One region of the Exiguobacterium abrahamii genome, then DNA from elsewhere that is predicted to be linked to it. Evidence: riboswitches for the same ligand, from Rfam matches in the RefSeq annotation. Region 1 holds a riboswitch; each other region holds the start of a gene.
The links. A riboswitch is a leader RNA that binds a small molecule or an ion and turns the genes downstream of it on or off. The one in region 1 is predicted to bind thiamine pyrophosphate.
Positions count from the first base shown of each region.

Region 2: linked by a shared signal. The riboswitch ahead of ITJ88_RS08620 (thiamine phosphate synthase) and the one ahead of ITJ88_RS06505 (ECF transporter S component) in region 1 are both predicted to bind thiamine pyrophosphate.
Region 3: linked by a shared signal. The riboswitch ahead of thiT (energy-coupled thiamine transporter ThiT) and the one ahead of ITJ88_RS06505 (ECF transporter S component) in region 1 are both predicted to bind thiamine pyrophosphate.
Region 4: linked by a shared signal. The riboswitch ahead of thiD (bifunctional hydroxymethylpyrimidine kinase/phosphomethylpyrimidine kinase) and the one ahead of ITJ88_RS06505 (ECF transporter S component) in region 1 are both predicted to bind thiamine pyrophosphate.

Region 1 covers NZ_JADOYC010000001.1:1,266,840-1,271,824, forward strand. Annotated here, with positions in the region: gene ITJ88_RS06495 (energy-coupling factor transporter transmembrane component T family protein) at 1-141, opposite strand, end outside; gene ITJ88_RS06500 (ABC transporter ATP-binding protein) at 113-1,642, opposite strand; gene ITJ88_RS06505 (ECF transporter S component) at 1,639-2,211, opposite strand; TPP riboswitch at 2,311-2,410, opposite strand; gene ITJ88_RS06510 (50S ribosomal protein L25/general stress protein Ctc) at 2,507-3,184, opposite strand; gene ITJ88_RS06515 (GNAT family N-acetyltransferase) at 3,502-4,985, opposite strand, start outside.
Region 2 covers NZ_JADOYC010000001.1:1,655,046-1,660,030, forward strand. Annotated here, with positions in the region: gene ITJ88_RS08595 (hypothetical protein) at 1-157, opposite strand, end outside; gene ITJ88_RS08600 (ThiF family adenylyltransferase) at 279-1,286, opposite strand; gene ITJ88_RS08605 (thiazole synthase) at 1,283-2,047, opposite strand; gene thiS (sulfur carrier protein ThiS) at 2,050-2,250, opposite strand; gene ITJ88_RS08615 (FAD-dependent oxidoreductase) at 2,247-3,191, opposite strand; gene ITJ88_RS08620 (thiamine phosphate synthase) at 3,188-3,781, opposite strand; TPP riboswitch at 3,864-3,966, opposite strand; gene nagZ (beta-N-acetylhexosaminidase) at 4,023-4,985, opposite strand, start outside.
Region 3 covers NZ_JADOYC010000001.1:878,414-883,398, reverse strand. Annotated here, with positions in the region: gene ITJ88_RS04345 (amino acid permease) at 1-741, shown strand, start outside; gene ITJ88_RS04340 (thiamine diphosphokinase) at 797-1,399, opposite strand; gene thiT (energy-coupled thiamine transporter ThiT) at 1,401-1,961, opposite strand; TPP riboswitch at 2,024-2,133, opposite strand; gene rpe (ribulose-phosphate 3-epimerase) at 2,141-2,797, opposite strand; gene rsgA (ribosome small subunit-dependent GTPase A) at 2,800-3,705, opposite strand; gene pknB (Stk1 family PASTA domain-containing Ser/Thr kinase) at 3,731-4,985, opposite strand, start outside.
Region 4 covers NZ_JADOYC010000004.1:100,562-105,546, reverse strand. Annotated here, with positions in the region: gene thiE (thiamine phosphate synthase) at 1-453, opposite strand, end outside; gene thiM (hydroxyethylthiazole kinase) at 443-1,210, opposite strand; gene thiD (bifunctional hydroxymethylpyrimidine kinase/phosphomethylpyrimidine kinase) at 1,191-1,994, opposite strand; TPP riboswitch at 2,110-2,220, opposite strand; gene ITJ88_RS12545 (murein hydrolase activator EnvC family protein) at 2,284-3,561, opposite strand; gene ITJ88_RS12540 (murein hydrolase activator EnvC family protein) at 3,763-4,985, opposite strand, start outside.

The DNA.
Region 1 (4,985 bases):
TAGCAAGGCGATAGCAAAACTCAGGAACACCAACGTCTTGATCCAGTCATTCGTTGCAATTAAGGCAAACATGATCAAAAACAATCCGCTCCCCTTGATGACAGGATTGAGTTTAGCGAACGGTGACGCGTTTGTTTGCATTGCGCTTCACCTCCTGGAATTGGTAAGAAAGTGGACGTTGCAGCTGACAGCGTTCGAGTAACGGAACGTCAGCGAATAACTCGCTCGGACGCCCGTCAAAAGCAATACGACCTTGCTCCATGACGAGGACACGATCCGCGTATCGGGCGACGAGTTCCATATCGTGTGTTGCCATGACGAGCGTCGTTCCGTTTTGTTGTTCCGTCAACAACTGTTCCATGAGCCGCCGCGTCGTCAATCCATCCTGTCCGAACGTCGGTTCATCGAGCAACAACACATCCTTCGACTGCCCGAGCATCGTCGCGACGCTGAGCCGTCGTTGTTGCCCCGTACTAAGCGCAAGCGGTGACTGCTGTTTGACGGATGCGAGTTCCAGCCGTTCGAGCAACGTCGTGCGCTCGTCACTCGTCGCTTCCCGGTGACTCCAGTCAATTTCCGCTTCGACCGTCAGCTTGAGAAACTGCAGATCCGGTTGTTGGAAGACATAGCCGACGTGCTCATAAAAGCGTCGCCGGGAGTAACGCTGAGCTGAACGTTCCTGGAACCGATATGTTCCTTGATGCGAGAGCAACCGACCGAGTGTTGCAAGCAACGTACTTTTCCCGGAGCCGTTTGCCCCGAGCAGCATCACCCATTCTCCTGTCTGCAGGGAAAATGTCGCATCGGTCAGCGGGTAAGGGGCTTTCGTCGATAATGCAGTGACGTGTAACAAGGCAGTGCCTGCTGTAGCGACTGAGGGAAGCACGTGAAGTCGCGCTGCTTGTGGTCCATCTATGGGTAACGTCTCTAACGTGTACGGATACAAAGAGGGAACAGCAATCCCTTTCGATTGAAGCTCTGTATACGCCTGCGGGAACAAATCCTGCGGATGCGCCGTTGCAGTCACCGATCCGTCCTCAAGTAAGACGATCTGATCGACATATGGCAAACAGACATCGAGTTGGTGTTCGATCAAGACGATCGTTAAATCATGTTCTTTCTGAATCCGAAAGATCAACGCCATCAGCTCGTGTTGCCCGATCGGGTCAATCTGAGCTGTTGGTTCATCGAGTAATAAGATCGTCGGCTCGAGCGCCAGGACCGCAGCGAGCGCGAGGCGTTGTTTCATCCCCCCGGATAGACTCGCGATTGGTGTCGAGAAGGGGAGAGGGAGACCAACAAGTGCGAGTAAGCGTTCAATGCGTTCCTCCATCTCTGCGCGTGGAATCGACCGGTTTTCTAAGCTAAAAGCGATTTCGCGTCCGATCGTTTCCATGCAGAACTGTTCTTCTGGGTTTTGGAACAGCACTCCGACCGAACCGGACCGGGTAACGGTTCCCGTCTGTTCGACTTCAATCGTCTCTGGTGTCAGTCCGGCTAGGGCATGAAGCAGTGTCGTCTTGCCACTCCCGCTTCGTCCGAGCAGAAGGGTCGTCCCGTGCTCGATCGTCAGCGATACATGATCGAGCACCGACTTCATCTGACCGGGGAAGCGGATGCTGAGATCATCGACAGTAATCATGCGACTTCCCGTTTCGTACGTCCTGCCGCAAACCCGTTCAAGACACCGGTCGCAACAAGGCGACGGACGAGAATCGCTGCAAGCAAGCCGCCCAGTAATGCGCCACTAATTAATTGTAAGCCAGTTGTCGCAAGCAACGTCGTCGTCGTGTAGTAACCGAATCCGTTCGCGATCAGACTATAGACGATGCTACCAATCGCGGCTCCAACACCCGATAACATCAATGTCCAGGTGTCATAACGGCGATAACGCGTCATCGCAAAGACGAGTTCCGCACCAAGCCCTTGGCAGACCCCGATCAGTAGAGCCGATAAACCAAAGTGACTACCCGTGAACAGTTCGACGGCTGCCGCGACGATTTCCGCGATGAGGGCGGCACCTGGTTTTTGAATGATTGCCGCGACGAGCGGGCTCGCGATGATCCAGATCCCAAACATCCAGTTGGCACCGACTGGTCCGAAGATTGCCGACATCGGTAACCAGAGTGTTGACCAACCGAGATAGATGACGCCGCAAGCGACGGCGAGCATCATCATGACCATGATTTCTTTCATTTTCCAGTGTTGCATCGTGTTCGTCCTCCTTTAAGTGGGGGAGACACCAAAAAAGACCGCCCTCCGTAAAAAGAGAGCGGTCCTCAGAAAAACTGCGCGCAGCAGGAGTCATTGGATGTGATCGCTCCACTTTCCTACGCTAGTATGAACTAGATCAGGTTCGAAGGGTCCGAAGTGAATCGTCTCAGCCAAATGGGCTCCCCTAGTGGATATGGTAATAGATGATACGCTGTTCACTTTAGGCAATCTTCTGTCTATTGTCAAGACACAAAAAAAACGATACGCCACAAAGGGCGTATCGTTAAACGACTTATTTGTTATCTTCGTTCTCTTCTTTTGCTTCTTCTGAAGACTCTTCCGTAGCTTCCGCTTCGTTGTCTTCACCAGCTTCCGCTTGCGCCTCAGCTTCTGCTTCTTCGATTTCCTCAAGATCCTGCTCGAGTGTAGATTCGACGACAGCTGCGACTTGAATGTCGCCTTCTGTGACGATACGGAAATCTTTTTGTTCCGGAAGATCAGCTACAGAAATCGAATCGCCGATTTCGAGGTTCGTGACGTCGATTTCGACGTTCTCTGGTAATTTATCTGGTGTTGCTGCGACTGTTACTTTAAAGAGTGTCTGTGACAGGAATCCGCCGACTTTAGCGCCAGCTGCTTCACCAACGAGTACGACGTCTGCTTCGACTTCTGTCTCTTCATCCATTTTAACGGCGATGAATTCAACGTGATCGACAGTTGGTGTGAAGACATCCATATCACGACGGTTGATCAAGACGTTAATATTTTTACCGTCGAGTTTCAGTGAAATCAAGACGTTCTCACCGTTTTCTCGAACGATTTTAAGCAATTCTTTTTCTTCAAATGCGATCGGTGTACTTTCCACTTTGTAACCATACACGACACCAAGAGCTTTTCCTTCATGACGTAATTGTTTACGGAGTGAGCGTGGACGTACCTCACGTTTTTCGGCTGTTAATTTAACTGACATGTTCATTTCCCCCTTGAATTTGGTATAGCCCTCAAAAGGTAATGAATGTAGGAGCAGGACAAGTCCTGAACAATTTAAATATGCTAAGACAATCGGTTTCAGACTCTTTTGAATCTGACGCTTTCGTGACTTTGCATTTCTCTCCCAGGTCATTACGCTGATATTGAGAAACATGTGTGAGTAAGTCACCGTTTGATGCGGTGCTAGTGAGTTTATACCCCTATGTTTTAAATCCTTAAACCTCTATTTTTTATTTTTTAAAGTCGAAAGACCTCCAAACCGCTTGAAATCAAGGGTTAAGAGGTCTTTCGTTTTTTTCATTTTTTTACGGTGATGCGTTGGTTTTCACGGACTAATACACGGATGAGACGTTCGATGTGCCGCATCGTCGTATGTCCCATCGTTGAAATTTGGAGCCATTGATTATGGACGAGATAGTCGCTTTCATACTGGACGTGATAGCCCTGGATCCGGAGAGCGTCTCCTAAAGTGGTTGCCGACGGATGGACGATCGTCAGAATTCCCGGCGCTTGTGCTTCTTGCGTCGCAAGCAGGTTAAAACCAGTCGCGCGAACGGCCTGTTCGAGATAAGTCATCTTGATGGCGGCTTGATCGAGATCAAGGGCATCGAGCGCTGCCTGACAAGCCAGCAACAAGTTCGATGAGCCGGAAAAGGCGACGCCTTCCGCATAAAGTCCGAGATCCAGATAACGTGGAATACGTGGAGAAGGTAGGACGCGATCTACGTGACCGATGAACGCAAGACCCGGTAAACCACCAATTGCTTTTCCGGAGACGGTCGTGACGAATCTGCAGCCGGCATACGAGAAACGCCCGGTTCCGACGGCGCTGATCGCATCGACGATGAGTGCGGTTTGTTGATCCAGCAGTGCTTTTACCGCATCGAGATCGTAGAGAACGCCCGTAGACGTCTCACAATGTGTCAACCAGATCCAGTCGTATTCCGTTTGATGCAGTTGACTCGCGAGTTGTTCCAAGTCGATCGGGTGACCGGGTGGAAGCGAGTGGACATCAAAGGACTTTCCAGCCCGTGCCGCGTGATCGATCAAGCGTTGACCGAACTCACCACCGTTTAGGATCAACCCATGTCCACTCAGTTGTTGTGCGACGATATCGTTGGCGAGCGTACCACTGCCGACAGCCATCGAGACATGTGTCAAATCCAGCAACTGACACATTCGGTCCCGTAAATTTTGATCGAGCTGACGCATCGATGCCGTCCGATGCGGGCGCGGTGCTTGTTGCGCCGCTTGGCGGACTGTTGGTGCAACCTCGACCGGACCGGCTAGAAAATGCAGAGGACGTAAAACGTCCGCGATGACGGACCGTTCGTATGTTGCGCGTGACAACAACATCGGTACGAACTGGGCATCGCCACTACCGAGCGTCGCTGCGATTGGTGTGAAGCCGAACCGCGCATATAGTTTAGCTTCCCGCGTCGTACCACTGATATAGACATGATCAATCGTTTCCCGTTCCAAGTAGACCATCAAAAAGCGCATCAATTGCATGAACGTACGACTATTGCGGTATTCGGGACGAACGCTGAGTAAACGGATTTCCGCTGGGTCCGTCAGTGTCTCATCTAACATCACACCCTTTTCTTCAAGCGAAAAAGGACGATGCTTTCGAATAGCAATCATCGCGACGAGTCGATCGTCTTCCTTGCCGATCAGATAGGTATTTTGATCATGAAACCGGTCAATCCGTTTCCGTTCGGTGTTCGGTTGATGTTGCGGAATCTCTTCCGTGAAGGTGAGGTAGTTCAGTTCATGGATTG
Region 2 (4,985 bases), 390 kb from region 1:
GATGCACGTCTTCTCTACGTTCGACACTACAAGGTGACAGATAGAATGGGTTCAAGTTCGTCCGGTACCGATCCGGATTCCAGTTGGCTTGCTGAACAACTGCTTGGGCGTCTTCCGTCTGTGCTTGATCCTTGATTGGATCGAATTCTTGTTTCATCTGAATCACTCCTCTTCACGTTCAAAACCTGTAGACCGATTTACGTCTGAAGTCTTATTTACCTGTTTTTTAAACATTTAAAACACATATATCAAAAATTAGTTTACTGATTTGTGAACGTTTACCCGAAATAGGCATGATAGAGTCGTTTTGCTTTGACGAGATCGTCCTCGCCATGAATCAGAACGCGTCCATCTCGGAAGGCGACCATCCGATGTTCGTCCGTCGTAAACGCCAGCAAGTATGGATTGTGAGCAGAAATCGCTGCGACCGGCTGAAGACGATTTTTCAACTGTTCCAGATCCCGCTGTCCGTCTCCCCGGATTTGAACGGCATCGCGACCGCACAGTGCCGTGAAACGTACCGTTTGATCCGATAAGTAAGGATAGGACGGTTCGATGCCGCACGACGGGCACTCCGTTTGCTTCAGTGACTGGACGTTAATTTGTTGAAACGTATTCGACCAGACATCAAACGCAAGCAAGCGCGTCCGCATGGCGTCCGTCTGTCCGCTCAACCACTTCAACGCTTCTGTCACCTGCAAGGAAGCGACCATCTGTACAGCTGGCCCGATGATTCCCGCTGTATCACACGTTTCCTGATCTCGCGGTAATTGATCGAGCAGACAATGCAGACATGGCGTCTCCCCGGGACGGACGGTGAACGTGATCCCATAACTGCCGACGCAGCCACCATAAATCCACGGAATCGAACGCATCAACGCCATGTCGTTCATCAGCAAGCGAATATCGAAATTGTCCGTCGCGTCGATGATCAGATCGATATCATCGAGTAGCCACGTCAGCGCTGACCGGTCGACGTCTACTACATGCGCTTCAATCGTCACCGTCGAATTAATCGCTTCAAGCCGTGCTTTTGCGGCAATCGCTTTTGGTACGATATGACGCGCATCGTCCTCGGTATACAGCTGTTGTCGTTGTAAATTACTCCATTCGACATAATCACGGTCGACGATTCGGACGACACCGACACCGGCGCGGACGAGTTGCTCTGCCGACGCCGTTCCGAGCGCTCCCATGCCGATGATCAGCACCTTCGCTGATGCCAAGCGTGCTTGTCCCGCTTCCCCGATCGGTTGAAATCGAGTTTGCCGTGAGTAACGGTTCATCGAATCAATCCACTCGTTGGACTACTCGCGACCGCATACTGTTTCTTCTCGATACGTCCCGCTTCGTATCCGAAGCGCCCTGCTTCGACAGCTAGTCGCATGGCGTACGCCATCTTGACCGGATCTTGAGCATGGGCGACAGCGGAGTTCAATAAGACACCATCCGCACCGAGTTCCATCGCATAGGCGACGTCGGTCGGTGAACCGATCCCGGCGTCGACGATGACCGGCACCGTCGTCTGCTCGATGATGAATCGTAGATGAAGTGGGTTGAGAATGCCTTGCCCGGAACCGATCGGTGACGCTGCCGGCATGATGGCGTGACAACCGAGTTCTTCGAGTCGCCGTGCAAGGACGACATCGTCCGACGTATACGGTAAGACGATGAAACCTTCTTTAAGTAATTCTTCAGAAGCCCGTAACGTCTCGATCGGATCAGGTAGTAACGTCTTGTCGCAACCGATCACTTCGACCTTAACCATGTCGCACATACCGGATGCCCGCGCAAGCTTCGCCAACCGTACGGCTTCCTCTGCCGTCTTCGCACCGGCCGTGTTCGGTAGTAAATCATACTTTGTTAAATCAAGCGACTCGAGGAAGTTCGCTTGTTGTTTATCAAAAATATCGAGCCGACGGACGGCGAACGTCAAGATTTTTGAGGCGGACGCATCGATTGCTTCCTGCTGTACCGTAGCGTCCGTATATTTCCCCGTTCCGAGTAATAACCGTGATTCAAATGTCTTTTCTCCAATTTTCAGCATGTTTATCCTCCTCCTACGAAATGAACGATTTCAAATGTGTCGTTGTCTCGAACGACCGTCTGACCGTACGCCATGCGATCGATGATTTGTCGATTCTGTTCGACGATGACGAGCTTTTCCCCTAAGCCGAGTTGCGTGAGCATGTCCTCGATCGTTTGAATCTGTTCGATCGTGTGGTCATTGCCGTTAATCGTAATGTTCATCGGACTTCCTCCTTCTGAATCAACCGTAATGTATTTACCAAGACTTCCGCTGTCGCCGGTGCGAGTAATATGCCATGCCGATGATGCCCTGTCGCCATGAAGATCCGACGGGATGAATCGGCGACTCCGATATATGGCAAGCCTGACGCCGTTTGTGGTCGTACACCGGACCAGACTTCTTCGATGACCGCGTCACGAATCGGTGGATACAGTCGTTCTGCTGCTTGAAGCAATGACGTGATCCCAGCGACACTGACACCGACCGTCTCGTCGTACGGCAGTTCGGTCGCACCGATCAAAATTCGTCCGTCTGCTTTTGGCACAAGGTAGACAGCGTCGTCAAACAGGATCGAGCGTAACGGCTGACCCGCGAGACGGACGGCGAGACATTCCCCTTTGACCCCATATGTCGCGATCGAAATACCAGCTGTATCGAGCAAGGCTTGCGACCCGCGTCCGGCAGCGACCGTCACTGTTCGTCCGGTCCAGATTCCCGCATTCGATTCGATCCTGATGAAGTCATCGTTCTCTTCGATACGTGTGACCTCCACTTGTTCTTCGATTGGTACCCCACGCTTTCGTAAGGCATATATCAATGCAGTCGTCAGTCGTCGTGGATCGATTTGACCGACCGCTGGAAACAGATGCTCGCGTCCTTTACGTTTTAACAAAAACGGTTGTTCCCGGTACCCACAATCGATGCCAGTCTCTCGCTCGAGACGACGTGCAAGCAGCGGATACAGACGACGACTACGTGCGGCAAGTAAATGCAATTCCGCTCTCAGCTCGATGTCCGTCGCAAGCATCCCGGCAGCTGCGCGGCTCGTTCCTTGTCCGCATGTTCCGCGTTCTAAGACGACGACGGATTCATTCTGACAGGCGAGACCGTAAGCAAGCGTCAACCCGATGACTCCGCCGCCGATGATGATGTGATCCGTCATACGCGAACCCCCTGGTAACTTAGAATGGCGGCGAGTGGATCCGATTGACCGAGAATACCCGATAAGACAGCGATTCCGGTTGCACCGGTCGCTGAGATTTCAGGCAAGCGTTCTGGTGTGATTCCGCCGATCGCAATGACCGGTTTCGTCGTGAAGGTGACGACTTGCTTCAAGGCGTCGATTCCCCGTGGCGGCACATTCGGCTTCGACGCTGTCGGATAAATATGACCGTACAGCAGGCGGTCGGCTCCTTCCGCTTCTGCTGCCAGTGCCTCTGCTAGTGAATGGACCGATTTCCCGATGACGAGATTCGGAAAATGACGTCGGACATCGCGGACACGCAAGGACCGTCGCGTCAACTGCACACCGATGCCTGCGACATGGGCGACGTCGACCCGGTCATGAACCGTTAACTGCTCAGGCGAATAACCATGCACAAGGAGCGCGTCGATTAGATCAAGCAATTCTGCTGCCGACAAGTTCGGTTCTCGTAGATGCAGCTGATCCGTATAAGGTTGAAGGGAGTGAAAGGTCTTTATTCCGTCAAGCGGATGAATGGATCCCGTCGAAATCAGATGTAAACGCATCATGTTCTTCCTTTCCATACGAAAAAGGACCACTCCCGATGTTGAAGGGAGTGGTCCGAAAATGCGCTGAAGCGCTAAGGATATCTAAGGTTTCGAGCCACTTCCCTCCGCTAGTACGAACTAGATCAGGTTCAAAGGGTCCGGATACTTCCGTCTCAGTCTGCTGGGAGACTCCCCTAGTGTCTTTTCGTGTTTAATTGGCTTGCCCCATTAGTCTAGCATGAGTCGCTTTGCTTCGCTAGTCCTAGTTGAGCGCTTCCACTTGCTGAATCAGCTCCGATTTCGTCGGTCGCTGTTGCTCTTGGCTGTCGGCATACGTCTGCTTTAGCTTCAGGATGCGCATTACTTTAGCGTCGAGCATCTCCGGCGTCAGCGTTTTGTCTTTGACGGCTTGCATCACTTCGGCATGGACCTTTGTGTAAGCACCTGCCTCTGAAAACATTGCCATATCAGCTCCGTTGACGAGCGACTGACGTGCCGCTTCCGCGAGACCATATTGTTTCGTGATCGCTCCCATGACGAGATCATCCGTGATGATGACACCGTTGAATCCGAGTTGCTGACGCAAAAGGTCAGTCAAGATCGGCTTTGAGAGCGAGGATGGATTCGTATCGTCATACGCGGGATAGAGAATATGGGCAACCATCACCATCTCGGCGCCCTCTTGAATCGCTTCTTTAAACGGTAACAGTTCCGTCCGCTTCAATTCTTCCTTTGATGCCATCACTTTCGGTAGCCCGACATGGGAATCGACACTCGTATTGCCGTGACCGGGAAAATGTTTGACGACCGGAATCGTTCCCGTCTCCTGCATCCCGTGCATCAGGGCCGTACCAAGCGTCGCGACGGTCTTCGAATCAGCACTGAACGCACGGTCGCCGATGATCGGATTGTTCGGATTACTGTTGACGTCTAGGACCGGTGCGAAGTCCATGTTGAAGCCATAAAATCGTGACAAATGACCGAGCGTACGTCCGACATCTTCCATTTTCGCATCATCTGCTCCTTGCGCTATCCGTTGACTCGTCGGTAGACGTAATCGTTGATCCGGTACCCGGCTGACCCGTCCGCCTTCTTCATCGATCCCAACAAACGCATACGGTTTTTGATCCGTCTCTTGAATCGCACGTGTGAACGTCAAGAGTTGTTCTTCTGACGTGATGTTTCCGCCGAGCAGTAAGACCCCGCCAATCGCATGCGTCTGTAA
Region 3 (4,985 bases), 390 kb from region 1:
GAGTCCGACACGCCAGAAAAATCGATTCCAAAAGCCATCCGCAATACAGTCTGGCGGACGTTCATCTTCTTCGTCTTATCGATTACGATCGTTGGTGCATTAATTCCGTATGAAACAGCTGGCGGAGTCAGCAGTCCGTTCATCATGGTCTTTGATGCGATCGGTATTCCGTACGCTGCTGATTTGATGAACATCGTCGTCTTGACGGCACTATTGTCCGTCGGAAACTCCGGACTATATGCGGCGACCCGGATGTTATGGGCGATGGCGCAAGAAGGGATGATTTCAAAGAAATTATCTTACGTCAATGCACGTGGTGTGCCGATGCGGGCGTTGCTCTTTACGATGATGTTCGCGATGTTATCGCTTTTGACCGCATTTTTCGCAGAAGATACCGTCTTCATTTGGCTCTTGTCCTTAGCCGGACTCGGGGCTCAAGTCGGCTGGATTTCCATCTCTGCTTCTCAGCTTGCATTTCGTCGTCAGTTCGTCCGAAACGGACACGATGTATCCGAACTGAAATTCAAGACACCACTCTATCCGGTGTTACCACTGATTTCGTTGACACTTAACGTCGTCGTCCTCGTCAGTCTTGCGTTTCAAGCGGATCAACGAATCGCGCTATACATCGGTGTTCCTTTCTTTCTTGTCATGTGGGGAAGTTATCATCTCTTCGTCAAAGGAAAACATCTATCCGCTCAAAGCGACATCCGTGTCGCCCCTTCTCAACTTGAAGAATAATTTCATCTAAAAAGAGGCCGCGGAATCATCCATGGCCTCTTTTTGTATGATTGTTCTATTCCTTAAGCGTCCGCATCATTAATAATTCGCCTTGATGGAGCTCTACCTTCGCTTCTGACGCACGCCATTCATTACTGACAGTCAAGGAACCTCCGACGGGTACGGGATGTGCATCAAGTGGATATTTGACTCCGGATAAGCTTAAGGTCGACTGCACAAGTGGAATGAACGAAAGATAATGATAGCTCCCTGCTTCGACTGCATACGTTCCCTCAGCCAAGTATCGCACCTCTTCTCGTTTCGTCACGAGTCGTGCCTCTGAATATTGCTTCAATAGATAGACATTTTGGACGGTCATGTCGAGCCGCCCACCAGTCGCCCCGATGATGATGATCTCCTCATGCTGTTCCCTCTCAGACACTGTACGAAGGGCCAGTTCAAGATCCGTCTCATCTTTCTCAGCCGGATGAACGATTGCCCCTTCTGGTACATAACCAAGCGAATCAAAATCACCGATTGTCAGGTCGCATGTCAGCCCAAACGATTCGACCGTCTGAACACCACCATCGACACCGACGATGAAATCACCCGGCTGACAAAACATCTGTAAATCCGGTACTTCTTCTCGCGGACCGGCACAAACGAGAATCGCCCGCATCTCAGACGCCTCGTGCCGAATAACGGAGTAAGCGTGGCGCAGTCGTGAATAGAATTCCTGCTACGATTCCACATAAGATGTACGAGGGAACCATATACGTTGCGTTATAGACGAAAGAGTATTCCACGACTGGACCTTTTGCATACTTGGCAAAAAAGACGATGCCACTGATGACATGACAGATATAACGGAGTCCTGCGCCTAATAACGTCGCCAGGAGAACGAACGCCATCAAGCTTTTCTTTTGTCCATTGCGCGCGGCTAGTCTGACTTGACGCGCGAACAGACCACTTAATCCGACGACACCATACGCAATCGTATAGTCAAGCATCGGTTGAACGATCGTCAAGACTTGTGGAGCGAACATCAATTGAATCGTACCGACAAGCGCTCCCGTGACGACCCCTCCGACGACACCGTGGCGAAACGCCATGACGAAGATCGGTAGCATCGCTAAGCTGATCGAACCACCTTGTGGCATTTTGAATGGAATCAGTAAATCAAAGACGACTCCGAGACTGGCGAAGATGGCAATTTCCATCATCATTTGTAACCGTTTCATGCTATTTTTTCCTCCTTCATTGTACGAGAGGACGCAAAAAGGCAGTACGACGAACGCCGTACTGCCTGCGTGCGCCACATCCCTACGTCCGTTTGAACGGAACAGGTTCGAAGGGTTAAAGTCTAAAAGACTCCTCTCAGCCGCTTTTCAAGCGACACCCCTTGCGGTCATCATATTTATTATACGGCAGCCCCTTGACGAATGCTAGTGATCGCTTCCGCATAATCCGGTGCATTGTAGATTGCTGATCCTGCGACGAGAACGTTCGCACCATTATCGATGCAAAGTTTTGCCGTTTCCGGATTGACGCCACCGTCAATTTCGATTTCAAATGTCAGACCACGATCTGCTTTCATTTGCGCGAGTGCTGCGAGTTTCGGCATGACACGCTCGATGAAGGCTTGTCCACCGAAGCCCGGATTGACCGTCATCAATAAGACCATGTCGACATCCTCAAGGACGTGTTCAATCGTTGATAATGGCGTGTGCGGATTCAAGACGACTCCTGCCTTTGCGCCCGCTGCTTTGATTTGTTGTAAGACACGATGGACATGATTCGTCGCTTCGACGTGGAACGTCACGATGTCTGCCCCTGCCTTGACGAAATCTTCAACGAAACGTTCTGGCTGGTCGATCATCAAATGGACATCGAGAATCATATCCGTCTTTTGACGTAAACTGCTAAGCACAGGTAATCCAAATGAGATGTTCGGTACGAACTGACCGTCCATGACATCAAAATGGATATAGTCCGCGCCTGCTGCTTCGACGGCTTTAACATCGCGTTCGAGATTCGCAAAATCTGCTGATAAGATAGATGGTGCAATTTTAATCATCTTCAATACCTCCGGGCTCGATTCTTGATTTCGTCTATAAACATACCATAGTTCTCATAACGAGAGGACATGATTTCTTGGGCTTCGACGGCTTCCTTGACGGCACAACCGGGTTCATTCAAATGCAAGCAACCTCGGTATTTGCACTCATCTTGTACAGCCACGAATTCAGGAAAACTCCATCGTACATCCTCGATTTCCATTTCATACGGAAAATCAAGGTTCGAGAAACCCGGTGTATCAGCAATCAATCCTTCGGCAAGCGGCATCAACGTAACGTGACGCGTCGTATGACGTCCGCGTCCGAGTGATTTCGAGATGGCACTTGTTTCTAAATCAAGAGAGGGCTCCAGTGCATTGAGCAATGAACTTTTCCCAACACCAGATTGTCCCGCGAGAACGCTCGTTTTTCCAGCAAGCAACGGACGGACTTGCTCAACACCCGACAACGTCTCACTTGATGTCTCGATGACCGTATATCCAATCTTCCGGTAAGCGGCAATTGCCTCTCGGACAGCCGGTCCTTTAACATCGTCAAGCAAGTCCATTTTCGTCAACAGGATGACGGGTTGAATTTCCTTCGCTTCGATCAAAACGAGAAATCGGTCGAGCAAGTGCGCTGAAAAATCAGGTTCTGCCGCCGAAACGACGAGCAATGCCTGGTCGATATTCGCGACAGGCGGGCGTACTAAAAAGTTGTCCCGCTCCTTCACTTCGAGAATATATCCCGTCTCACTTTCGATATGAAGAACGACTTCGTCTCCAACGACTGGACTGATGCCGCGTTTTCGGAAATTCCCTCTTGCCCGTGAACGGACCTCTCCTTCTGGTGTCATGACATCATAAAAGCCACCCTGCAGGCGTATGATCGTTCCTTCTCGATTCTCTTCGATGCGTTGTTCCGTCATCCTATGCACTCCTTTTTCATCACATTCACTGTGCGTCTTTTGCTTGATTGTACGTGATGGTTTTTGAACGATACACCGTATCGTCTTTATAAATCGTAATCTTGCCTTCTTCTCCCGGATCAATCGTCACCGGCACGTCGAATGTCTCATCTTGGTCAATCGATTCCTCGATGACGGTCCGCTTCCCTTTCGCATCTTCCGTCTCAATCCGGATGACTTGTTTCGGTGGTTCCTCGTCCTCGTTCTCGCTGACCGCATCATAGACGACCTTTTCAGGGAACGTCGCTGTCACCGTTTTTTCTTCCTCACCTTTTGAGATGAAGACCGTCACGGAGTCGTTCGGTTCGACTTGTGCTCCTGCTTGCGGGAATTGACGGATGACTTGATCGAGCTTGACATCACTTGAGAATTCTTGTTCAAACGTACCGTCGAGACCCATTTCATCGAGATACGCTTTCGCTTCATCACTCGATAAGTTCGTCAAGTCTTTCAATTCAAAGGACGACGTTCCTTCTGAGACAGTGATCGTAATCGTCTGTTCTTTTGCGATCACTTCCGTCCCAGCAGAGATCGATTGCCGGATCACATTACCTCGCGCGATTTCATCCGACTTTTCGCGTTCGACCTCGACTTTAGCGAATCCAGCCTCTTTTAACGTCGCAATCGCCTCTTTTTCAGCGTCATCTGTCACATCCGGTACTTCGACCGGAGCACTTCCGGTAGAGACGACCAAGTTGACTGTCGAGCCCTTCTTGACCTGTGCGTTTTCACGCGGTGTCTGACTGATGACGTCTCCCTCATCGACTGTATCGCTATTTCGTTCTGTCGTCTCGACAACGAATCCAAGTTTCTCAAGCTTCGTTTCCGCTTCGTCTCCATCCGTCTTGACGACAGATGGTACGGTGACCGTTGGATCTGGCCACATCGCAAACGTCGTAGCTGCACCACCTAGCAATATGAGCAATAAGAGGACGATCCACCAGCGTTTTTTCTTTTTCTTTTCCGGTGTTTTCGGTTGAACGGTCGTGACAGCGGGTGATTCTGGTTCCGCTTTTGATTCTTCTGGCACTTGGACAGGCGATAAGACCATCGTCTTTTCCATCTCATCCTCTTCTGCACCTCGGATGCCTTCATTTGCTCGTTCGTCAGACAACGCCGTCACCATATCTGCCTTAAAGGCTGCGACGGACTGTTGGCGGTCATGCGGTGCTTTTGCGAGCGCCTGCATGATACAGTTCTCAAGCGCTTGTGGCACTTTCGGATTCAAGACGGATGGACGA
Region 4 (4,985 bases), on a different contig from region 1:
TTCTCGAATTGCCTGAAGCATCGTGTGCGACATGGAATCAGCGTCCGCTTTGGATGACGTCGCAAATAGAGACCCCACGCCTAAATAAGATGCTCCGTCTCGTTCTGCTTCAATCGCTTGTGCAACGGTTGCTACCGAAACACCAATCACAGCATCTGGTAAAAGGCGACGTGCTGCGGTTAAAGGAATGTCTTCTTGTCCGATATGCAAACCAGCTCCGACGAGTAACGCGATATCGATCCGGTCATTGATGATCAAAGGAACGTCGTAGCGATCCGTGAGCGCTTTCAACCGAACTGCCTGATCGAAGAATTCCTTTCCTTGCGCTGTTTTTTCCCGTAGTTGCACGATCGTTGTCCCACCTAAAATGGCTTCCTCAACGACCGTCTCGATCGCGAATCCAGGATGGTACCGACGATCCGTCACTGCATAGATGGAGTAATCAATTGACACGTTCTGTCACCTCCACAAGATCTTGTACCGTCATGAGGCTGATTGCATTGAACAACTCTCGTTTAAAATCACCAAGACCTTGCGCGGAGGCTGCTTGTTCTCCTGCTTTTCCCATGACGAATGTTCCGTGAACAGCCGCCTCAAACGCTGTATATCCTGCACCGAGGAAACTCGCAATTAAGGAAGCCGTCATACAGCCAGTACCCGTGATATCTCCTAGACGAGGTGTTCCTACATGTAATTCCATTTCGCGCGTTCCATCCGTGATATAGTCGTTCGGACCTGTCACGACGAGGACAGATTTGTGTTTGCGAGCGAATGCACGAATACTTTCTCGATCCATCATTGCATCTCCCGCAGCATCGACTCCCTTAGTTCGCCCATCTTCCCCCAGTAACGTCTTGATTTCAGAAGCATTTCCTTTAATGACCGTACACCCGAGATCGATAAGTTCTTTAGAGAAGGCAGTACGTAATGTCGTTGCCCCTGCTCCAACTGGATCAAGAACGATTGGGACATTCAAACGTTCCGCTTCACGGGATGCAAGTCGTTGAGCTGCTTGCATGTCTGCATCGATCGTACCAATGTTTAAGACAAGTGCTTGCGCGAGTCTAACCATCTCTTCTACTTCGCGAATGTCTTCCGCCATGACGGGTGATGCTCCAACAGCGAGTGTGACGTTCGCGCAGTCGTTGATCGTCACCGTGTTCGTCAGATGGTGAATGAGTGGTTTGTGTTCAAGAATGGTCGTAAACATGTGTATCCCTCCAAAGTGAATGAAAATGATGTGTCGGTCCAATACCTTGTCCGAGGGCAAATCCATGACGAATTGCCTCCGTGACATAGCTCTTTGCCTGTCTTACGCTATCTGTTAAATCTTCTCCAAGCGCCATCCGCGCCGCAATCGCCGCAGATAAGGTACAACCAGTTCCATGAGTATGTTGATTGTCTAACCGTTCCGATGTGAAGCGGTGTTCCACTTCCCCATCAAACAACAAATCCGTCGCAGCTCCCGAGAGATGCCCACCTTTTAGTAATACTGCACCTGTCTGTGTAGCCAATTGATGCATCGCCAATCGCATTTCCTCTAGATTGGTCACTGATCGTCCTGTTAAACGCTCCGCTTCCGGTAAATTCGGTGTGACGAGTGTCGCAAGTGGTAGAAGTTCTGAAATCAATGCTTGTTCAGCCTCCGTCCGCAATAGGGCATGACCACCTTTAGCGACCATGACGGGATCTAATATGATCGGAACTGTCTGTTTGCGGAGATGTGTAGCAATGACACGAATCGTCTGCGCATTCGAGACCATTCCGATTTTGATCGCATCGACACGAATGTCTGAAAAAATCGACGTTAACTGGGCATCTACGATTTCTGGGGATAACTCTTCCACCGCTTGAACACCCAACGTATTTTGCGCCGTGACGGCTGTCAGGACGCTCATTCCATAAACGCCTAAAGCTGAAAATGTTTTTAAATCTGCTTGAATCCCCGCTCCACCACCGGAGTCGGATCCTGCAATCGTCAGTACGTGTTTCATGTTCTTTTCACCTTCCCATCGAGCAATGTAAGGGAGTCGTGACCGACAAAAAAAGCGTCGACCGCTGTAAAAAAGCAGTCGACGCTATACGAAAGCGTTATACACGCATTCCGGTATCCGTTCGGCTCAACTTTCCTACGCTGGTATTATCCAGTTCAGGTAATAGGGTCGAAAACAGATTGGTTTTCCTCTCAGCCGGATTCCTCCAGCTCCCCTAGTTGCTCAAGTATTCGTTTCGCCTTAACTGTAGCATAGAGAAGAAAAAAAAACGAGCCGAAGCCCGTTTTGATTACAGATATGCCAATGGATTGACTGCATTCAGAGGAGAAGAAGCACTGTATTGATAGCCTCCGACATGTAGTTCGAAATGTAAGTGTGGCCCTGTTGAATTCCCTGTACTACCAAGTGTTCCGACTTGCTGACCTTGAGAGACCGTTTGTCCTGCACGAACCGATAATGAACTCATATGTGCGTAGACGGTCGTGTACACTTGTCCATCGAGGAAGTGAGAAATCATGACATGATTACCGTAAGGTCCACCACCTGATGCTGTAATGACCGTTCCAGCTGCTGCAGCGACGATTGGAGACCCGACCGAACCACTGAAATCAACACCGTTGTGGAACGTATAACCGTTCGCGCCGCTTGCTGGTCCGAATCCTTGCGACACTCCACCAGAAGATGGTCGAACGAATTTCCCTCCACTCGAAACAACGGGCGGGGCAACAGAATCAGTAGATTCTGAACTCTTACCTGCTTGTTTTGCTGCTTGAGCATTCGCTTTAGCGGCTTTTTCAGCTGCTGCTTTCTCCGCTGCTGCTTTTTCAGCCGCTGCTTTAGCGGCTGCCTTTGCTGCCGCAATTGCACGTTCTTGCGCTTCGAGAGTCGCTTGAAGTTCTTTTGCGTCTAACAGTTCTGTCGTGAACTTCGTCTTCCCTTTTCGTAATTTCTTCAGCGTAGCACTACGTTCTTTCATTTGAAGCTTTAACGCTTTCTTTTGTTCAATCAATACTTTCTTTTCTTGCATTTGCTCCGCTTTTTTCTCAACGAGCGCTTGTTTTGCTTCTGCTAATTTTTGTTGCGTTGCGATGTAATCCGAAATCATTTTATCGTCTTGCTCAGCGATTTTTTTTCCCGCCATGACACGGCTGAATAAATCACCTAAGTCCTTCGATCCAAAAATGACTTCTTCCCATTTAATCGAGTTTCCATCGTTCTCTTGGAAAACACGCAAACGATCACCGAGTAATTCTTCCTGTTTCTGTAACATTTCTTCGTAACGGACGATGTCTGCCTTTAACTCATCGATTCGAACGTTCAACTGTTCAATTTGTTTATTTTTTTCGGAGACTTGGAAAATCTTTTCGTTGATTGCTGCGTCAATTTGATTGATTTGACGTTGCTCTTTTGAGATTTTAGCTTCTTGTTTTTTGATTGCTTTTTCAAGTTTACGTTGTTCAGCGGCATTCTCAGCCTTTTTTTCTTTAATTGTCGCTGCTGCAATCGGTTGTGTTCCTGTTATAAGTAATGCTCCTAAAACAATGGTAGAAATTAGTTTTTTTAGCATATATCGTTTTCCTCACTTATGTTTTTTCATATTTTATTATAGTATTCAAGTTTCTCTCATATCTGAAATAGATTATAGCACCGTAATCGTTTCAAAAAAATTTCATTTACATTTCAAATGAAAACGGTTTTTTGTAATATATGATTTATTTTTTGAAAATGACAAAAAAAGAACCGTTGCATACGCAACGATTCTTTACGATTAAAGCATCGACATTGGATTAACTGAGTTAGCTGGACCAGTCGCACTATAGCTATACCCACCGATATGGATTTCGAAGTGTAGGTGTGGTCCTGTTGAATTTCCTGTACTACCTAACGCGCCAATTTGTTGACCTTGGCTGACACGTTGACCAGCATGAACATTGAGTGAACTCATGTGAGCATATACTGTCGTATATGTCTTCCCGTTCAATTGGTGAGCGATCATGACATGGTTTCCGTAAGGTCCGCCACCTGATGCTGTAATGACTGTACCTGTTGCAGCTGCCACGATTGGCGTACCGACTGGACCACCAAAGTCAATTCCGTTATGGAACGTATATCCGTTCTCTCCACCTGCAGAACCATACCCTTGTGTAACAGTTCCGGCAGTTGGATGAATGAACAGACCACCTGATGATGGTGCTGGTTTTGGTGCAGCTGGTGCTGACGGCGCTGGAGCAGGCGCAGCTGGTGCTGGTGTAGATGGTTTTGGTGCCGATTGTTTCGTCGAACCAGAAGGTTTTGCTGACTGCGCTGCCTTCTCTTGTGCTGCTTGCTGAGCTGCTGCTTCTTTAGCGGCTTGCTCTTCTGCTGCTTTTTGTGCTGCTGCTTGCGCTGCTTCAGCTTCTGCTCGTGCTTTTGCTTCACGTGCCGCTTGAGCTTGACGTTCTTTTTCGATTCGCGCTTCACGTTCACGTGCTGCTTTTTCAGCAGCAATCGCTTTTTCTTGCGCAATCAGAATTTGTTGAACTTCTTTTGCATCCATCAATTGTGTTTCGAACTTTTCTTTTTTCTTACGTAGTTCTTTTAAGCGTTTGTTCCGCTCTTTTAATTGTGATTCAAGATCCGCTTGTTGACGTTTTAATTCTTTTTTCTCTACTACCAACTGCGCTTTCTTTTCTTTTACTTCTTGTTGCGCATCCGCTAATTGCTTTTGCGTATTCTGGTAATCCGTGATCATTTTATCATCTTGTTTTGAAATGGATTTCCCTGCCATGACACGGCTTACGAGATCACCAACGTTTTTAGCACCAAAGATGACTTCTTCCCATTTAATTGAGTTTCCATCATTCTCTTGCATGACACGAAGACGATCACCGAGTAGTTTTTCTTGGCGTTTTAGTTTCGCTTTATATTTCTCGATTTCTTTTCCAAGTTCAACGATTTCACGTTCTGTTGCTTTGATTTGACGATCCTTTGTTTCGACAGCAAAGATTTTTT